4 regions of the Rhizobium sp. PL01 genome follow, and region 3 is predicted to be linked to each of the others. Evidence: predicted binding sites of a transcription regulator. Region 3 holds the regulator's gene; each other region holds the start of a gene.
The links. The regulator PhoB, encoded in region 3, activates phosphate uptake and scavenging genes when phosphate is short. The targets are predictions, from matches to a motif close to TGTCATNNANCTGTCAT.
Positions count from the first base shown of each region.

Region 1 (4,994 bases), on a different contig from region 3:
CGGCGTAGGTCGCAAACGTACCGCCCTCGATGGTCTTGCCGAACACCAGCTGCATCAGTTCCTGCGACCACATATCCGGATTGCGTTTTGGCGCGAAGCCGTCGAGATACCAGGCGTCGAATACTTCCGAAAACCTCGAGATTTCGTCGAAGGCCGGACCACAGACAACGGTCAGGCGGACGCCTTCTGCGAGGTCTAGGTCGATACGGCCGCGAGGTTCGCCCGGCCATGCCGCACAAAGGGCCAGCCGCTCGGCATCGATTTCCGGCCAATGCGACAACGCCCGGCCGATATCGCCTGACAGCATTGGAAACCGTTCAAACGAGACAAAATGCAGGTTTGCGCCCTGAAAAGGGGCCGCTTTCCACTGTCGCCATGTCTCGCAAAAATTCAAGCCGGTGCCAAAGCCGAGTTCGCCTATCCTGAACGTGCCGGGTCTGCGCCAGCGTTCCGGCAGGCCGTTGCCTGCAAGAAAGACATGGCTGCATTCCAGCCGCCCGTCTTCGCGGCAATAAAAGTGATCGCCAAACTCCTGCGAATAGGGCATATCGCCCTCATGCCATTCAAGGGTTTGCCGGTGCGGCGCGGGCGTTACGTCCAAATGATCGCGGGTCATGGCGAACCGATAATCTCCACGTTCAAGAAGGTCAATCGATGGTGGATCTGTTGATTGTCGGCGGCGGTATCATGGGGCTCTGGGCGGCCGTGATGGCCGACCGGGCAGGATTGAAAACCGTTTTGGTCGAACGCGACCGGGTCGGCGCCGGCGCCAGCGGCGGTGTGCTCGGCGCTTTGATGCCGTATATGCCGGATCGCTGGGACGCCAAGAAGCAGTTCCAGTTTGATGCTTTGGTCTCAATCGAGCAGGAAATTGCTGATCTTGAGGCGCAAACGGGGATGTCGGCCGGTTATCGCCGCTCTGGCCGTCTGATGCCGCTCCCCAAGTCCCATTTGCGAACCATCGCCCTTCGTCATGAGCAGGATGCACTGGTCAACTGGAATCAGGCAGACCGGCGGTTCTTCTGGCATGTCCAGGATAGCGCGCCCGCTGCCGGATGGCCGCAGAGCGATGCCATGGCTGGCGGTCTGGTGTTTGATACGCTGGCCGCGCGCGTCGATCCGCGCCGGTTCCTCAGCCTTTTGACAGCAGCACTTCGTCAGTCTCGCCATGTGCGGATCGAAGAAGGGCAGGCGCTTGCCGCTCTCGATCCGGTTGCCGGTCAGGCGACATTTGCGGACGGCCGCTCTCTTGCCTTCGGCGTCTGTATTCTGGCCGCCGGCGTCGAGACGTTCCGGCATCTCGACGCGTTGGAGCAGGCTCCGGTTTCCGTATCCAGCGGTGGCGCCGTCAAGGGGCAGGCGGCCGTTCTTAAAGCCGATATCGACCCCGCTTTTCCGGTCATCTTCATGGATGGGCTCTATGTGGTGCCGCATGATAACGGGCTTGTGGCCGTCGGCAGCACCAGCGAAAACAGTTTCACTGACCCCACTTCGAATGACAGTCTGCTTGAAGACCTGCTGGCGCGGGTAAGGACCATGGTTCCCCTGCTGGAAAATGCGCCCGTGGTCGAGCGCTGGGTGGGGTTGCGGCCAAAGGCGATCGGCCGGGATCCTATGGCCGGCCGTCATCCGGATCATGACAAGCTCTACACCCTGACGGGCGGCTTCAAGATCAGCTTTGGACTGGCACACCGGCTGGCAGCCAGCGTCATCGGCGAAATAGCCGGACGACGGGACGAGACATTGCCGGACTCGTTCCGATGCACCAGCCACTTTTCCCTGCTGCGTACAAAGTGAGACTGGTTCTGCCGGAAGTGACCTGCCATCCATGAAAAATGCCCTGCTCGGTTGAGCAAGGCTTTTCGTGAGCGGTTCAGGATTGGTTACATCCAATAGGGGGGAACGCCGTAGTAATCGTAGACGCGCGTCCCGTTTTCCCTGTTCCACTCGTATTCTTCGTCGCCATGATATTTTGGCGCTGCTTCAACCTGTTCGCGTGTGACGTCGGTCCGGTAACCGCCGAGGTCTTCGTCATAGCTGAGTTTGGACCAAGGCAACGGGTAGTGGTCCTCGCCGAGGCCCAAGAAGCCGCCAAAACTCAGAACGGCATAGGAAACGCGGCCGCTACGCTTTTCGATGATGACCCGCTCGATGGAACCAATATGCTTGCCATCGCGTCCATAGACCCGCGTTCCTTCAACCTTGTCGCTGGCAATCAGGTCATGGGTTTCCCGGATGGCGGCGTCCTGGCGGGTGGTGTCCTGGTAGGTCATGATTCTTCTCCGATTTTGCTGTTACCGGGAAGAAAACGAAGCTGAAGCCGGTTGGTTCCGATAGAAAAACCCGGTTTGGCGCAGGATTTCCCATTTTCAGAGCCGCAAGGGCACGTGAGCCCCCGGGAAGCCGGCCCGTTTTTTCGTCATTCTGTCATGCAAATCACTTAACCCCGGCTTCAGAACGAGTTTCAACGGAGCGGGGCCTATGCGGTACGCCATCTATTTCACGCCGTCGATGTACGATCCGCTGTCGGTCGCTGCGGCAAGCTGGCTTGGCCGCAACGTCTATTCCGGCGAGGCCCCAGAGGCGCCCGCGATTGCGGGTTTCAGCCGTCAGGAGCTGGCGTTTCACACGGCCGTGCCGCGCCGTTACGGATTTCACGGGACGATCAAGGCACCTTTCCGCCTGCATGACGAAACCAGCGAGGCGGCGCTGCTCAAATCGCTGATGCATTTTGCCAGCACGATGAGTCCGTTCGAAATCCCACAGATCGAAATCGCGCGGCTGGGCGAGTTCTTCGGGCTGGCACCTTCTGTTCCCTGCGAGCAGATGAACCATCTTGCCGCTTCGGTGGTGCAGGCATTCGATGCGTTTCGTGCACCCTTGAGCGATATCGAGATCGAGCGCCGGGATCCGGACCGGCTGACCGCGCCGCAGTTTTCCAACCTTCATCGCTGGGGATACCCCTATGTTATGGACGAATTCCGCTTTCACATGATGCTGACAGGCCCGGTGAATTCCAATCTCAACGGCCGCTTCGAGACGGCCTTACGCGATTTCTTCGAGCCGGTGATCGCCGGTCCGCTCAAAATTTCCAGCCTTGCGTTGTTCATCGAGCAGGAGCCCGGCGCACCATTGCGCGTGCACTCACAGCACCCGCTCGGCAAGCTCTCGGCGCACCGGCCAGTCCCCAACGCAAAAGCCAGTGCGACAGCGCTGGGCACTGCGTCGCGCATTTCCGAATCGAAAGCGGCTATAGCTGCCCGTCTGCTGCAGGCAAGCTGCTGAGCGGCAGAGGCTGTTCAAATCACTGATGGCGGCCGCATTCAAGCTTTGGACAGATCACGTCCGATCACCATTTTGACTTCGATTTTCCGGTCCCGGGTGCTACCGTCCCGGCAAATTCGAAGGGTGATTTTATGACAGACCAATCCTATCCACGCGATCTCGTTGGCTACGGCCGCAATAATCCTGAGGTCCGCTGGCCGGGCGATGCGCGCATCGCGGTGCAGTTCGTGGTCAACTATGAAGAGGGCGGGGAGAGCTGCATTCTCGACAGCGACAAGGCATCCGAATCGCTGCTGTCGGAAATCGTCGGTGCGCAGCCATGGGCCGGCCAGCGCAATCTCAATATGGAATCGATCTACGAGTATGGCTCGCGCGCCGGCTTCTGGCGGCTGTGGCGGATGTTCACCAGCCGCAATGTCGATGTTACCGTCTATGGCGTAACGCTTGCCATGGCGCGCAATCCGGAAGCGGTTGCCGCCATGAAGGAAGCGGGCTGGGAAATCGCCAGTCACGGCTACCGCTGGCTGGAATACAAGGATTTCTCCGAGGAAGAAGAGCGCAAGCATATTCGCGAAGCGGTGCGCCTGCACACCGAACTGACGGGATCGCATCCACTCGGCATGTATCAGGGCAAGCCTTCGGACAACACGCTGAAACTCGTCATCGAAGAGGGTGGCTTCGTCTATTCCTCCGACAGCTATGCCGACGAATTGCCCTATTGGGTGCCGGGCCTGACTAAGGACAAGCCGCATCTGATCATTCCCTATACGCTCGATGCAAACGACATGCGTTTTGCAACGCCGCAGGGCTTCAATTCCGGTGACCAGTTCTTTGCCTATCTCAAGGATACGTTCGACGTGCTCTATGCCGAGGGCAAGGAAGGCAGTCCGAAGATGATGAATGTCGGCCTGCATTGCCGTCTGGTGGGGCGCCCGGGCCGGGCCGCTGCTCTGGGACGTTTCCTCGATTATGTTCTCAGTCACGAAAAGGTCTGGACGCCGAAGCGCATCGATATCGCCCGGCACTGGCATGAACATCACAAGCCGGAAGGTGGCCTTTAATGACGACGCGGAATGAGTTTGTCGCGCGGTTCGGCGGCGTTTTTGAGCATTCGCCCTGGGTGGCGGAGCGTGCCTTCGATGCGACCGCTGATATGTCGCTGACGTCAGACGGTGTACATGAGGCACTTGTTGTGCCGTTCCGCGCCGCTTCGCACGCTGAGCGCCTGGCAGTCCTCCGCGCCCATCCCGATCTTGCCGGCAAACTGGCAATCGCTGGCGGGCTGACGGACGATTCGAAAGCGGAGCAGGCGGGTGCCGGGCTGGATCGGCTGAGTGCTGCCGAACATGCCAAGTTTACCGCGTTGAATACCGCCTACACGGAGAAATTCGGTTTTCCTTTTATCATCGCCGTCAAGGGCCTGAACAAGGACGATGTTCTCTCTGCCTTCGAAAGGCGGATTGACAACAGCCAGGAAGAGGAATTTGAAACGGCGGCAGCGCAGGTCGAAAAGATCGCGCTGTTGCGTTTGCGTTCACTGCTTCCGGGAGAAGATAATGCCTGAGACGAAACCGCCATGCCATTTCACGGCGGGACTGACGATCTGATGCCACAGTTCCTGACAATCGAGCCGCTGACGCAAGCGGCATTCGCGCCTTTTGGCACTGTGATCGAGCCCGATCCGGAAACGATGCGGTTGATCAACGGTG
Region 1 is NZ_JAWQUM010000001.1:286,689-291,682, forward strand. It holds gene mnmD (tRNA (5-methylaminomethyl-2-thiouridine)(34)-methyltransferase MnmD) at 1-616, opposite strand, end outside; gene R6X40_RS01320 (FAD-dependent oxidoreductase) at 655-1,797, shown strand; gene R6X40_RS01325 (PRC-barrel domain-containing protein) at 1,884-2,273, opposite strand; gene R6X40_RS01330 (DUF1045 domain-containing protein) at 2,482-3,285, shown strand; gene puuE (allantoinase PuuE) at 3,417-4,346, shown strand; gene uraD (2-oxo-4-hydroxy-4-carboxy-5-ureidoimidazoline decarboxylase) at 4,346-4,849, shown strand; gene R6X40_RS01345 (ureidoglycolate lyase) at 4,892-4,994, shown strand, end outside.
Region 1: R6X40_RS01330 (DUF1045 domain-containing protein) is a predicted target of PhoB. The motif match lies at 2,415-2,431, and genes of this name have one in related genera.

Region 2 (4,994 bases), on a different contig from region 3:
GTCTACCGTCACTGCGGCCAGAAGGACACGGTCATTTTCTGCGACCGCATCATGCAGCTCGGCTTTGCTCATGCCTGCCGCGCCGGCATTTCGTTCGGCAAGGACGACATGGTTATTCCGGATAGCAAGGCCAAGATCGTCGGTGACACCGAAAGCCTGGTGAAGGAATACGAACAGCAGTACAATGACGGCCTGATCACTCAGGGCGAAAAATACAACAAGGTCGTTGATGCCTGGGGCAAGGCAACGGACAAGGTCGCCGAAGACATGATGGCCCGCATTAAGGCTGTTGAATTCGACGATAACGGCCGTCAGAAGCCGATGAACGCCATCTACATGATGTCGCACTCGGGTGCTCGTGGTTCACCGAACCAGATGCGTCAGCTGGGCGGCATGCGCGGCCTGATGGCCAAGCCGTCGGGTGAAATCATCGAGACGCCGATCATCTCGAACTTCAAGGAAGGCCTGACCGTTAACGAGTACTTCAACTCGACCCACGGTGCCCGTAAGGGTCTCGCAGACACCGCCTTGAAAACCGCTAACTCCGGTTACCTGACACGCCGTCTCGTCGACGTCGCGCAGGATTGCATCGTCAACTCGGTGGATTGCGGTACTGAAACTGGCCTCACCATGACCGCCATCGTCGATGCCGGTCAGGTCGTTGCCTCCATCGGTGTTCGCGTTCTCGGTCGTACGGCTCTCGACAACATCGATCATCCGGTTACCGGCGAGCGTATCGTCGATGGCGGCAAGATGATCCTTGAAGCCGATGTCGTCGAAATCGAAAAGGCCGGCATCCAGTCGATCCGTATCCGTTCGGCGCTGACCTGCGAAATCCAGACCGGTGTCTGCGGCGTCTGCTACGGCCGTGACCTTGCACGCGGAACACCCGTCAACATGGGTGAAGCTGTCGGCGTTATCGCCGCTCAGTCGATCGGCGAGCCGGGCACCCAGCTGACGATGCGTACGTTCCACCTTGGTGGCACGGCTACGGTTGTCGACAGCTCGTTCCTGGAAGCTTCGTATGAAGGTACGATCCAGATCAAGAACCGCAACATGCTGCGCAACTCGGAAAACATTCTCGTCGCGATGGGCCGCAACATGGCGATCCAGATCCTCGACGAACGTGGTGTCGAGCGTTCCTCGCAGCGCGTTGCCTACGGTTCGAAGATCTTTGTCGACGATGCTGACAAGGTGAAGCGCGGCCAGCGTTTGGCCGAGTGGGACCCCTACACACGCCCGATGATGACGGAAGTCGAAGGTACGGTTCATTTCGAAGATATCGTCGACGGTATCTCCGTTCTGGAAGCGACCGACGAAGCAACCGGCATCACCAAGCGTCAGGTTATCGATTGGCGTTCGACGCCGCGCGGTATCGACCTGAAGCCGGCAATCGTGATCAAGGACAAGAACGGCGCAGTCATGAAGCTGTCGCGTGGTGGCGACGCCCGCTTCATGCTTTCGGTCGACGCCATTCTGTCGGTCGAGCCGGGCACCAAGGTCTCCCAGGGTGACGTGCTTGCACGTTCGCCGCTGGAAAGCGCCAAGACGAAGGACATCACCGGTGGTCTGCCGCGTGTTGCCGAACTCTTCGAAGCGCGCCGTCCGAAGGACCACGCGATCATCGCCGAAATCGATGGTACGATCCGCTTCGGCCGTGACTACAAGAACAAGCGCCGCGTGCTGATCGAGCCTGCGGAAGATGGTGTTGAGCCGGTCGAATACCTGATCCCGAAGGGCAAGCCCTTCCATCTTCAGGATGGAGACTATATCGAAAAGGGTGACTACATCCTCGACGGTAACCCGGCACCGCACGACATCCTGGCGATCAAGGGCGTGGAAGCACTCGCTTCCTACCTGGTCAACGAAATCCAGGAAGTCTACCGTCTGCAGGGCGTTGTGATCAACGACAAGCACATTGAGGTGATCGTTCGCCAGATGCTGCAGAAGGTAGAAGTGACCGACGCCGGTGACTCGACCTATATCGTTGGCGACAGCGTCGACCGCATCGAACTGGAAGATGTCAACGATCAGCTGATCGAACAGGGTAAGAAGCCGGCTTACGGCGATCCGGTCCTGCTCGGCATCACCAAGGCATCGCTGCAGACGCCGTCCTTCATCTCGGCCGCTTCCTTCCAGGAAACGACCAAGGTGCTGACGGAAGCTGCGATCGCCGGCAAGACCGACGGTCTGCAGGGTCTGAAGGAAAACGTGATCGTCGGCCGTCTGATCCCAGCCGGTACCGGTGGCACGATGACCCAGATCCGCCGTATTGCGACTGCGCGCGACGAGATGATCCTCGAAGAGCGCCGCAAGGGAACGGGCGCGGATGCAGCAACCCCGATGCTTGCCGATATGGCAGCAAAGGAAGAAGCAGCAGCCGAGTAAGGCTCAAAAGGCGAGGGCGGTTAACCGCTCTGGCCTACCAATTGCAAAAGCCGCCCGGAGCAATCCGGGCGGCTTTTGTTTGGGCGGTTGTCATCAAACCCACATGGAACCTTCGTGTCTCTGTTATCAGCCGGTGGCAGCGTTGTTTTTCGCGATTGAAAACACGGAAACCGACATGAAGACCATTGTGAAACTCGTCACCGGCTTGGCCGCATTACTCGCTGCGACATCCGTTTTCGCTGAAAATCCCGCGATTGGCAAAGTCAGCCTGCTCGGCCAGATTGTCCTGCCGACCGGATTGAAGATCGGCGGCGTGGAGTTCGGCGGTATTTCCGGGCTCGACTATGACGCGGCCAACGATCTGTTCTACGCCATTTCGGATGACCGGTCGCAGAAGGCACCGGCCCGATTTTACACGCTGAAACTGGCGATAGCTGAAAACGGCGTCAACGGGATCGACATCGTCTCGACGACCCAGCTTTCGGATACGGCGGGCAAGCCTTTTGCGGAAAAAGACATAGATCCGGAGGCGATCCGCTACGATGCAACGGCGAAAAAGCTCTATTGGTCAAGCGAGGGCGATGCGAAGGGAAAGCCTGCGGTCTATGAGGCCGGCCTTGACGGAAAGGCTGTGCGCAGTTTTGAACTGCCGGATTATTATGTGCCGAATGCCGATGGTTCGCAGGGCGTAAGGAACAATCTCGCGTTTGAAGGCCTGAGCATTTCAGCAGATGGCAAGACATTGTGGGTTGGAACGGAAAACGCCTTGGCGCAGGACGGCGACAAGGCCACGCTGAAGGCGGGAAGCCGCTCCCGCTTGATCGGTCTCGATCTTGGCACAGGCGCCCCCGTCAGCGAATTTGCCTATGATACTGGCCCAATCTTCGCGAAGGCGACCAAGCCGCCATACTACAATGACAACGGGCTTGCGGACATGCTGGCGCTGGATGACAATACCCTCCTGACCGTCGAGCGGTCCTTCGCGCTCGGAACCGGTACGGAGATCAATTTCTATAGTGCCAGCCTCGGTGGTGCGACTGACGTCAAAGGTCTGAATTCACTGAAGAATGCCGAAGTGAAACCGTTGGCAAAGCAGCATGTTTTGAAGATAGGCGAGGGCGACTTCGGCCTGGATATCGACAATATCGAATCCGTGACGTTTGGACCTGAGATCGGCGGCAAGCGCACGCTGGTGATCGCATCCGACAACAATTTCAATCTCGACGGCCAGTTCACGCAGTTCGTTGTGCTGACGCTCGACCCGGCCGCGATGTAAGGCCGATTGGCGCCAACATAGTGAATCGACGTTAAAAAAGCCGCTGGAGTTACCCCGGCGGCTTTTAAGCTATTCAGATGTTAGCGGTAGACCCGTCGCCATGCGCGCGAGCCGTTTCACCCAAACTTGATGATTGCCACTTCGCCAGTCAGCGCGCCCTGGTAGGCGGAGGCATGCGGTTCGTCGTTCGGAATGTCGGTGAGGGTGCCGATCTGGTCGAGATCCGCCTCGAGGAACCCTTCCTCGGCAAGGGCGTTCAGCGCTTCGCGCACAGCCGTATCATCGTCGGGTGCGCGCAGCATAACGTGGATATCTACACCTTCTTCATCGCCATCCTGCTCATAGGCCTTCCCGATAATGATGAAGATCATCGGTCCGTCGTTGTTGTTGTCGTTGTCCGGGATGGCAGTCATGGCTATTTCCTCTTTCGAAAGATGTGTGCGATGTCTCTACAATGTATTGTGCAGTCGCGCGTCCTAAAAAATAAAGTTCCCGGACGAATCGTGACGGGCAGGGGCGATTCTTGGTCCTCCCCACCGGATTGTGAAATTGCTTTATGATTCTTTAAGTTGAAGGCGGCGCGTTGGCGAATCCGGTCTGCCGGGAGGCTGGCCGCATCGAGTATGCCCTCAAAGCCTTGTTTTGCAGGCATGTCAGCCTTGCGGAGGCAGGAATATTTGTTAATTCCCCTTGACGCGACACCCCGAAATCAGTACACCCCGCCCCATCGGAGCCCATGTGAGGCTGGCTGGTTCGGAACGTCATGTTCTGGAGTTCGCCTCAAACAAGGTTCGAAACGCACGCTGAAGACCAAAATGCTGCACGCAAGACGCTGAAAATACAGCGTCCTCTGCTTTTTGCGGGCCATCTGCTGAAAAGTGGATCGGTCCTCGTTCGCGCATTTATGAAGCGTTCTAAACCGCCGGCGACGGCATTGATCCGCCCGCAAGGGTATTGAGACAGAATTTGTAAGGGATGGTTATATGCCTACCGTAAACCAGCTGATCCGCAAGCCGCGTCAGGCACAGGTAAAGCGCAACAAGGTTCCTGCACTGCAGGAAAACCCACAGAAGCGTGGCGTTTGCACACGCGTCTACACGACGACCCCGAAGAAGCCGAACTCGGCTCTGCGTAAGGTTGCCAAGATCCGTCTGACCAATGGCTTCGAAGTCATCGGCTACATTCCTGGTGAAGGCCACAACCTTCAGGAACACTCCGTCGTCATGATCCGCGGCGGTCGTGTAAAGGACTTGCCGGGCGTTCGCTACCACATCATTCGCGGCGTTCTCGATACCCAGGGTGTCAAGAACCGTAAGCAGCGCCGTTCGAA
Region 2 is NZ_JAWQUM010000022.1:11,523-16,516, forward strand. It holds gene rpoC (DNA-directed RNA polymerase subunit beta') at 1-2,388, shown strand, start outside; gene R6X40_RS31315 (esterase-like activity of phytase family protein) at 2,564-3,664, shown strand; gene R6X40_RS31320 (transcriptional regulator) at 3,781-4,077, opposite strand; gene rpsL (30S ribosomal protein S12) at 4,648-4,994, shown strand, end outside.
Region 2: R6X40_RS31315 (esterase-like activity of phytase family protein) is a predicted target of PhoB. The motif match lies at 2,477-2,493, and genes of this name have one in related genera.

Region 3 (4,994 bases):
CTTTACGGGGCCTGCATGTTCCTCGAACGTCATGATATCGGCCATGATCTGGCAGGGATGCGTCGCATCCGTCAGGCCGTTGATAACAGGCACGGTGGCGTGCTCGGCCAGTTCCAGCAGCCGGTTGTGATCGGTGGTCCGGATCATGATGGCATCGACGTAGCGGGACAGGACCTTGGCGGTATCACCGATGGTCTCGGCGCGGCCGAGCTGCATTTCGGTGCCGGACAGGAACAGTGTCTCGCCGCCGAGCTGGCGCATGCCGACATCGAAGGACACGCGGGTGCGGGTCGAGGGCTTTTCGAAGATCATCGCCAGCATCTTGCCGGCCAGCGGCTTTTCAGCTGTTCCGGCCTTGGTGGCAACCTTACGGACGCGCGCGTCCTCGATGATCGACCTCAGGTCGGCTGTCGTCATGGCAGAAAGATCGAGAAAGTGTCTGGTACCGGCCATTCTATTCAAAGTCCTGTGTTTTTTCAGCGTGTCAGTGGAGCGTCGTTCAGGCAGATGCCTGTCGTCGTTCCACGCTCAGCTGTTCGGCGGCGCGTTCAAGCCGCGCCAGGCCTTCACGGGCTTCTTCGGCCGTCGTCACCAGCGGCGGCAGCAGGCGGATGACATTTTCGCCTGCGGGCACCGCCAGCAGTTTCTCGGCGCGGATGGCCTTCAGGAGATCGGCAGACGGCACTTTGGCCTTGATGCCGAGCATCAGGCCTTCGCCGCGGATTTCCTCGATAATATCGGGGAAACGATCGGCAAGCGACGCAAGCCCCTGCCGGAACACCAGCGACACATCACGGACGTGCTGCAGGAAATCGTCAGCAAGGATGACATCGAGAACAGCATTGCCGACGGCCATCGCCAGCGGATTGCCGCCATAGGTCGAGCCATGGGTGCCGGCGACCATGCCGGAAGCCGCTTCTTCGGTCGCAAGGCAAGCACCGAGCGGAAAACCGCCGCCAATACCCTTGGCGACCGCCATGATATCAGGCGCGACGCCTGCCCACTCATGAGCAAACAGCTTGCCTGTCCGGCCGACGCCGGTCTGGACCTCGTCGAGGATGAGCAGCAGGCCGTATTCGTCGCAGAGGGCACGCAGTTCCTGCATGAATTCCTTTGGCACGGTGCGGATACCACCCTCACCCTGGATCGGCTCGATCAGGATCGCTGCGGTCTCTTCGCTGATGGCAGCCTTCAGGGCGCCCATGTCACCAAACGGCACCTGATAAAAACCGGGTGCCTTCGGGCCAAAACCTTCCAGGTATTTTGCCTGCCCACCGGCGGCGATCGTGGCCAGCGTGCGGCCATGGAAAGCGCCTTCGAAGGTGATGATGTGGAATTTCTCCGGGTTGCCTTTGGAGAAATGATAGCGGCGTGCGGTCTTGATCGCGCATTCCAGCGCCTCTGCGCCGGAGTTGGTGAAGAACACCTTGTCGGCGAACGTCGCTTCCGTCAGGCGGCGGCTGAGGCTCTCCTGTCCGGGAACTTCATAGAGGTTCGACAGATGCCAGACCTTCTCCGCCTGCTCTTTCAATGCCGACACAAGATGTGGATGCGCGTGGCCGAGCGAGTTAACGGCAACACCGGCTGCAAAATCGAGATAGCGGGTGCCGTCCTCGGCGATCAGCCAGACGCCTTCACCGCGCTCGAACCGCAGGGGGGCGCGGGCATATGTGTCATAAAGCGGCGTGGCATCGGCCATGGCGCATGTCTCCTCAAACCATCACGGCAATTGTATAATCGGCGTCGTCAACAGGGCTGTGACCAACCCATAAAAACTCAAAATGCCGCCTTGCGGCGGCAGGGGCACTATCTTCACTTCGCAGTGCGATGTCAACAAAAGCCCATGATTTCCGGCAATTCGCGTACATACAGCGCTCGCAATTTTTTTAGCCGGATACCCTTGCAAAAATGCCACGCATGGCAAGCAAGTTGGGGAAAACTCAGAAATTGATTCGGTGGGATTCCCCGGACTCTTGTCAGGGAGTCCCCCGGGCTCTACGTTAAGAAACAATTACTAGAACGCATGCGGCGGACCTAGTCACCAAAAGTGTTATCGCGTTTCAGCCTCGGATACTATCCAGGGCTCGGTGGAGGATTCGACCATCACCAACGCTGGGAATGGAGACAAGACCATGAATTGGACTGACGAGCGGGTCGAAAAACTCAAGAAATTGTGGGCCGAAGGCTTGAGCGCGAGCCAGATCGCTGCACAGCTCGGCGGCGTCAGCCGTAATGCCGTTATCGGCAAGGTCCACCGGCTCTGCCTGCCAGGCCGCGCCAAGGCCGGCGGCAGCACTGCAACGGCCCGTGCGAAACGCCCGGCACCGTCCGCTGCACCCCGCGCACCGAGCTACACCGCGTCGCGCATGACCGCTACCCGTACAGTGACACGCACCACGGGCGCGACTGTCATGAAGGAAGAAGTCGAAATCGGCGCCATCGAGGATCAGGAAACGGCACCGGCCGGCAACAACGTTGTTATTCCGATGTCGCGCCGCCTCGTCCTGACCGAACTCACCGACCGCACCTGTAAGTGGCCGATCGGCGATCCGATGAAGGAAGAGTTCCACTTCTGCGGCAACGATTCCCCGGATACATCACCTTACTGCACATTCCATGCAAAGCTGGCTTACCAGCCGTCCGGCGAGCGTCGCCGGGCACGCTGAGGCCAGTTCGGCCGTGCGTTTCGTCAACCCCATCCCGTTCGTCCGGGATATCAGCATCTCGAAAATCTTCTATTGCGAGATGCTGGAATTGGCGATCAAACAAGACTTCGGCAATTTTGTCATGTTTGAAACGGGATTTGCCATCCATGACGGCAAATCCCTGGAAACGACGGTCTGGGGACAGCCGTCAGCGGTCACCCAACCGTATGGCCGACACAATATCCTGCTCTATTTCGAACATGATAATCTGGATGGGCTTTTCGAGCGCATCGGCGGCAACGTGAACCTCATCCACCCCATCGAGACGCAAGCCTGGGGGCAGAGGGTCTTCCGCTTTTACGATCCCGACGGGCATCCCATCGAGATTGGCGAACCGCCCGGCAACGCCTGACGGTCCTTCATCATACGAAACTCAGCTTTCCAACGAATAGCCCGCGCCACGCACAGTGCGGATCACGTCCAGCATGTTGGAAAAGTTCAGCGCCTTGCGCAACCGTCCGACATGGACATCAACCGTGCGCTCATCGACATAGATATCGTGCCCCCACACACCGTCCAAAAGCTGCGAGCGCGAAAAGACACGGCCCGGCGAGGCCATGAAGAACTCCAGCAGGCGGAACTCGGTCGGTCCAAGACGGACCTCGCGGGTCTTGCGATGGACGCGATGGGTTTCGCGGTCGAGTTCGATATCGCCGCATTTCAGCAGCGTTGACAGCACTTCGGGTTTGGCCCGGCGCAACATCGCCTTGACCCGCGCCATCAATTCCGGCGTCGAGAATGGCTTGACGACATAATCGTCAGCGCCAGTGGCGAGTCCGCGTACGCGCTCACTCTCCTCGCCGCGTGCCGTCAGCATGATGATCGGCAGACGTTCGGTTTCCGGGCGCTGGCGCAGGCGACGGCACAGTTCGATGCCGGAAACGCCCGGCAGCATCCAATCGAGGATCAAGAGATCGGGAAGGCGTTCCTGCAGGCGCATTTCCGCCTCGTCGCCACGATTGATCGTATCGACTTCGAACCCTTCGGCCTCAAGATTGTATCGGAGGAGGACGCTGAGCGCCTCTTCATCTTCAACAACGGCAATTCTTGGCAACATTCAGTTCAGCTCCTTGGCTCCCGGCCGGTTGGCCGAAGGCTTGCCGAGCGGCTCCAACGGCCGCTCGCGCAATTAGTGCGTAAGAATTTACTTACTTTATCGCGCGATCAATTGCCGATCGCGCCGACCGTGTTGGCCGTGTCATCCTTCGGACGTTCACCGACGGGCTGAGCACCGGTTGCCATGTAGTAGATGGTTTCGGCGATGTTGGTGGCGTGGTCGCCGATGCGCTCGATGTTCTTGGCGCAGAACAGCAGATGCGTGCAGGGTGTGATGTTGCGCGGATCTTCCATCATGTAGGTCAGGAGCTCGCGGAACAGCGACGTGTAGATCGCATCGATCTCGTTGTCGCGCTCGCGGATGCTGTTGGCCTTTTCCGGCGAACGGGACGCATAGACGTCAAGCACTTCCTTGAGCTGAACGAGCGCAAGCTCGGCCAGATGCTCCAGGCCGCGCGCCAGCTGACGCGGCAGGCTGGCGGTCGCGACCGCGATGACGCGCTTGGCGTTGTTCTTGCCGAGATCGCCAACCCGCTCGAGATCGGCTGCAATGCGGATCGATCCCATGATTTCGCGCAGGTCGGCCGCCATCGGCTGACGCTTGGCGATGGTGACGATCGCCTTTTCGCCGATCTGGCGCTCGGCCTCGTCGAGAATGGCGTCGTCGGAAATGACCTTCTGGGCAAGCGCCAGGTCGGAATTGACCAGAGCGCGCACGGATTCGGCCACCATCTGTTCGGCCAGGCCGCCCATCTCGGAGATGCGCCGGGTCAGGTACTTCAGATCTTCGTCGTAGACGGAAGCAATGTGCGTAGACATGATTGTTTTTCCTTGCGATCACAATCCGGGTTGGAAGACTGCCACCCTGCCCTCATGGGAGGGTGGCGAAAGCGTCCTCAGCCGAAGCGGCCCATGATGTAGTCCTGGGTCCGCTGGTCATCCGGATTGGTGAACATCTTGTCGGTGTCGTTTTCCTCGACGAGATTGCCGAGGTGGAACATGGCGGTGCGCTGCGACACACGAGCAGCCTGCTGCATCGAGTGCGTAACGATGACGATCGTGTAGTTTGTGCGCAGTTCGTGGATCAGTTCCTCGACCTTGGCGGTCGCGATTGGATCCAGTGCCGAGCACGGTTCGTCCATCAGGATGACTTCCGGGCTGACGGCAACGGCGCGTGCAATGCACAGGCGTTGCTGCTGACCACCGGAAAGACCGGTGCCGGATTCATGCAGG
Region 3 is NZ_JAWQUM010000005.1:174,155-179,148, reverse strand. It holds gene argF (ornithine carbamoyltransferase) at 1-453, opposite strand, end outside; gene R6X40_RS14060 (aspartate aminotransferase family protein) at 500-1,699, opposite strand; gene R6X40_RS14055 (GcrA family cell cycle regulator) at 2,133-2,666, shown strand; gene R6X40_RS14050 (VOC family protein) at 2,680-3,057, shown strand; gene phoB (phosphate regulon transcriptional regulator PhoB) at 3,079-3,762, opposite strand; gene phoU (phosphate signaling complex protein PhoU) at 3,870-4,580, opposite strand; gene pstB (phosphate ABC transporter ATP-binding protein PstB) at 4,658-4,994, opposite strand, start outside.

Region 4 (4,994 bases), on a different contig from region 3:
AGTAGGACGGACGGTTCTGCGTCACCTGACTCGGCAGCCCACCTGTAGCGGGTAATGTGTAGATCGTCGATGCGCCATGCTCGGTCTTGTCGCTGATGACGATGGTTTTGCCATCCGGTGAAATGCCGTGGTCGTTGTTGCAGGTCCGCGCAAAGCCGGTATCGATCAGCGCCGGTTTGCCCTCTGAAAGCGGCAAGCGATAGAGAAAGCCGTCGCCATTGATGACGAGCGACTGGCCGTCCGGCGACCAGTTCGGTGCCTCGACCAGCTGCTTCGTCTGCCAGACGACCCGGGTTTCTCCAGTTGCGATCGTGTAGATTTCGACGGAGCTGCGCATGATGTCTCCAGAACTAGCGGTCGCGGAACCGGTTGGTGATCGGATAGCGCCGGTCGCGGCCAAAGTTCTTCTTGGTGATCTTTACGCCCGGCGCCGACTGGCGGCGCTTGTATTCGGCGATATAGAGCAGATGCTCGATCCGGTGCACCGTCGCCTCGTCATGGCCACGCGCCACAATCTCCTCGGTGCCCATTTCCTTTTCGACCAGGCATTCGAGGATATCATCAAGCACCGGATAGGGCGGTAGCGAATCCTGGTCCGTCTGGTTCGGGCGCAACTCGGCAGACGGTGCCTTGTCGATGATATTCTTCGGGATCACCTCACCGGACGGTCCAAGCGCACCCGGCGGCACCGTGGTATTGCGCCAGCGCGACAGGCCATAGACCTGCATCTTGTAAAGGTCCTTGATCGGATTGAAGCCGCCGTTCATGTCACCGTAGAGCGTCGCGTAACCAACCGACATTTCCGACTTGTTGCCGGTGGTGACCACCATCGAACCGAACTTGTTCGACAGCGCCATCAGGATCGTGCCGCGCGTGCGGCTCTGCAGGTTTTCCTCGGTGATGCCGGATTCCGTCCCCTCGAACATGTCCGAGAGGGCGCTGAGGAACCCCTGCACCGGTTCCTCGATCGGCACGACATCGTAGCGGCAACCGAGCGCCTTGGCGCAGTCTTCGGCATCCTTGAACGAATCCTCTGACGTGTAGCGATAGGGCAGCATCACGGTGCGGACCCGCTCTTCGCCCAGCGCATCGACAGCGAGTGCTGCGCAAATCGCCGAATCGATGCCGCCGGAAAGGCCAAGCACGACATTTTTGAAGCCGTTCTTGTTGACGTAATCACGAAAGCCCAGCATGCAGGCCCGGTAGTCCGCTTCCTCATTCTCCGGCAGGCGCGACATCATTCCGCGCTGGCAGACCCAGCCACTGTCCTCTCTCCTCCACTCCGAGATCGACACGGCCTCCTCGAACTGGCTCATCTGGAAAGCCAGCTGCTTGTCCGTATTGACGGCAAAGCTGGCGCCATCAAACACCAGCTCGTCCTGGCCGCCGAGCTGGTTGGCATAGAGCAGTGGCAAACCGGTCTCGATCACCTGTTTGATGGCGACCTGATGACGAATGTCCATCTTGGCCCGATAGTAGGGCGATCCGTTCGGCACCAGCAGGATCTCGGCGCCGCTTTCGGCGAGCGTCTCGCAGACACCCAGTTCACCCCAGATATCCTCGCAGATCGGTATGCCGAGCCGTACGCCACGAAAGTTGACCGGTCCGGGCATGGGGCCTTGGTCGAATACCCGTTTCTCGTCAAACTCGCCGTAGTTCGGCAGGTCCACTTTATCGCGCACAGCGATGATCTGCCCGCCATCGATGACGGCGACGGCGTTGTAGCGTCCTGTCTCATCCTGGCGGGGGAAGCCGACGATGATGCCCGGCCCGCCATCGGCGGTGTCAGCTGCCAGTGCATCGACGGCCTTTTGGCACGCCTTGAGGAAGGCGGGTTTCACCACCAGATCCTCCGGCGGATAGCCGGAAATGAACAATTCGGTCAGCAGCAGCAGATCGGCGCCGTTGCGGGCCGCATCGGCGCGGGCTTCGCGTGCCTTGGCAAGATTGCCGCCGATATCGCCAACTGTGGGATTGAGCTGGGCTACAGCGATACGGAACGTCGTGGAAATGGTTTTTTGCGCGGTCATGAACAGGCCTGTACTTGATCTTGCTATCGGGGATGTGAGGCATCCGAGGAGCTGTTTATCGCATTCCGCACCAAAATACCCCGTGCTTGCGATCAAGCCAGAAAAAAATCCGCTCTACCCCTGAGATAGCTTTTCCCCTGCCGCTCACAACCCCGCCGTTCAGGCCATGTCCGATCGGCAACAAGCGCCGAAAAAGTCAGTGGAGAACACCACTTGAATTATTCATCCTCCGTTCAAGATGACGTCTGTATGACATTAGAACGACAGTTTTATGAAATTGGAGACGGCCTTGGCCAGTTTTGAATCGGCAGCAATCGCTGCCACCGCTTCTAGGGCCTATGGCCCGCAAATCGGTTTCGGCGCTCGCCATGCCAAGACGCTTTCGATTGCAAGACATCTCTCGCTGTCGTTGCTTCTGTCTATCGCATTGATTTTTTGCGTTGAATGGATTGCGCGCAATTCTGCAACGGAAGCAGCGCTGTTCTTCCTCGACCCGGCCCGCCCGGCATGGACGACCGCCGGCGTATTCTTTCTGCTCTTCCTGGCGTTCGACGCAATCTTCGCACGCGAAAATTTTGGCGTCATCCTGCTCGCGCCGCTGGCGCTCGTCCCGGCGCTCGTCAGCCGGCAGAAGCAGATTTTCCTGTCCGATCCGCTTTACCCGACAGATTTCCTGTTCGGCCGCCAGATCATGGAGCTGATGCCGGTTCTGGTCCGCGACCGTCCGTGGACGGCTGTCGGCATTGTCGTTGGCCTGATAGTCGCGATTGTTGCCCTTGCCTGGTTTGTCCGTTTCGCATGGCGCCGTTTTCCTGCGCTCGCCCGGCGTCAGCGTTTGGCGCGGTTCGTTGTCGCCCTGCCGTTGCTTGGCGCTTTCTACCATGTGATGGACTACAACACGTTCTCTTGGGTGCGCGACCGCCTGCAGGTCATCCCGATCATGTGGGACCAGACCGAAAACTACCGTCACAACGGTTTCACCATGGCATTTGCGCTCAACCTGCCTATGGCGAACGTCACAGCGCCTGCGGGCTACATGTCTGATGCGATCGACAAGATTCCGACCAAGCCGGTGCCGGCTGGCACGTCCCATCGTGGCAAGCCCGACGTCATCGTTCTGATGAGCGAATCCTTCTGGGATCCGACCCGCCTGCCCAACGTCAAGCTGTCGCCTGACCCGATGCCGACAATCCGCGAAATGCAGTCCGGCAACGTCTTCTCGCCTGAGTTCGGCGGTATGACCGCCAATGTCGAGTTCGAGGCCCTGACCGGCTTTTCGAATGCCTTCCTGCCCTATGGCAGCATTCCGTACCAGCAGTATATCCGCAACCCGATCCCATCGCTGGCCACCTTCTTCCGTGGCGAAGGCTATGTGTCGCGCGCCGTGCATCCGTTCCAAAAGTGGTTCTGGAACCGCAGCGCCGTCTACAAGGCGTTCGGCTTCGAGCAGTTCAAGTCGGAAGAGAACATGCCGGTCATGCAGAAGCGCGGTATCTTCGCCTCGGACGAATCGCTGACCAAGGAAATCATCCGCCAGGCTGACCAGCTGCGTGACCCGTTCTTCTTCTTCACGGTCACCTTGCAGGGACATGGGCCCTATGAGGCCAACCGCTATGCCAAGAACACCATCAAGGTCGAAGGCAATCTCCCCGCTGCCGACAAGCAGGTTCTTGAAACCTATGCACAGGGCATCAAGGAGGCCGACGACAGCTTGAAGATGCTGATGGACTGGGCCAAGGAGCGTGACCGCGAAACCATCATCGTGCTGTTCGGCGATCATCTGCCGCCGCTCAACACGGTCTATCCGAGCACCGGCTTCATGAACGATGTCACCGCATCGCGCAAAGGTTCGCTCGAACAGATGAAGGCGCAGCACGAAACGCCGCTGGTCGTCTGGTCGAACAAGACCGGTCCGGTGAAGGATATCGGCACGATCAGCCCGGCCTTCCTGTCCTACCAGATCCTCAAGCAGGGCGGCTTCGAGCACCCCTACTACACGGAGTTCCTCGGTAATATCTTCAACAAATACCGCATTATCGACCGCTACATGCTCGTTGATGCGGCCGGCAAGGAAACAGCCTCCTGGGGCCGCCAGAAGACGATCGCGCCGCTGATCCGCGACTATCGTTTCCTGCAGCATGACATGATGTTCGGCCAGCGCTTCGGAACCGACCGATTCTTCCAGTCGCACGCCGATCTGTTCGCGAACGCGATGTAAAAAGAAGCGGGGATGCCGGAGTTCGGCATTTCCGCAAATCACCGGCGTGGGCTAGAACAGGGCAACGTTTTCTGACGGAGCCAGCCCATGTCGCACCTTGACGAAATCTCCCATATCCTTTTCGGCAAACCCAGCAGCGAACTCGGCGCTGTCGAGCGCCGAGTCCTTCATCGCGCCAAAGAGCGCAAGATCGTCTCTGAGGACACCAACGCCGCCTTCGTTGCGGGACAGGGCGTCGGCGACCGGATGGCCGATAGCATTGCCCGTATCGGCGGCTCCTGGGGTTTCATCATCGCGTTCCTGGTCTTCCTTGTCGTATGGGCAATTGCCAATACGGTCCTGTTGACGCGCGACGCCTTCGACCCCTACCCCTTCATCTTCCTCAACCTTCTTCTGTCGATGATTGCCGCCATCCAGGCGCCGATCATCATGATGTCCCAAAACCGCCAGGCGACGAAAGACCGTTTCGACGCTTCGAAGGACTACGAGGTCAACCTGAAGTCAGAGGTGGAGCTGATCTCACTGCACAACAAGATCGACACGGTGCTGCTGCGCGAAATCGCTGAACTTCGTGCCGATGTCGGACGGTTGCAGGGACAACTCGCGCAATACACGGATGCCGGTAGCTCGCAATCCTGAATTTAGCTGTACCATTCCGGTGCGGTCGGCATAACCTTGAACGCAACCGACCAAGAATGACACAACTTAAAATAGGAAAAATGCGACATTTAGGAGTGAAAGCCTAA
Region 4 is NZ_JAWQUM010000002.1:103,950-108,943, reverse strand. It holds gene R6X40_RS04905 (TolB family protein) at 1-337, opposite strand, end outside; gene R6X40_RS04900 (NAD+ synthase) at 351-2,030, opposite strand; gene R6X40_RS04895 (LTA synthase family protein) at 2,302-4,248, shown strand; gene R6X40_RS04890 (DUF1003 domain-containing protein) at 4,336-4,887, shown strand.
Region 4: R6X40_RS04895 (LTA synthase family protein) is a predicted target of PhoB. The motif match lies at 2,269-2,285, and genes of this name have one in related genera.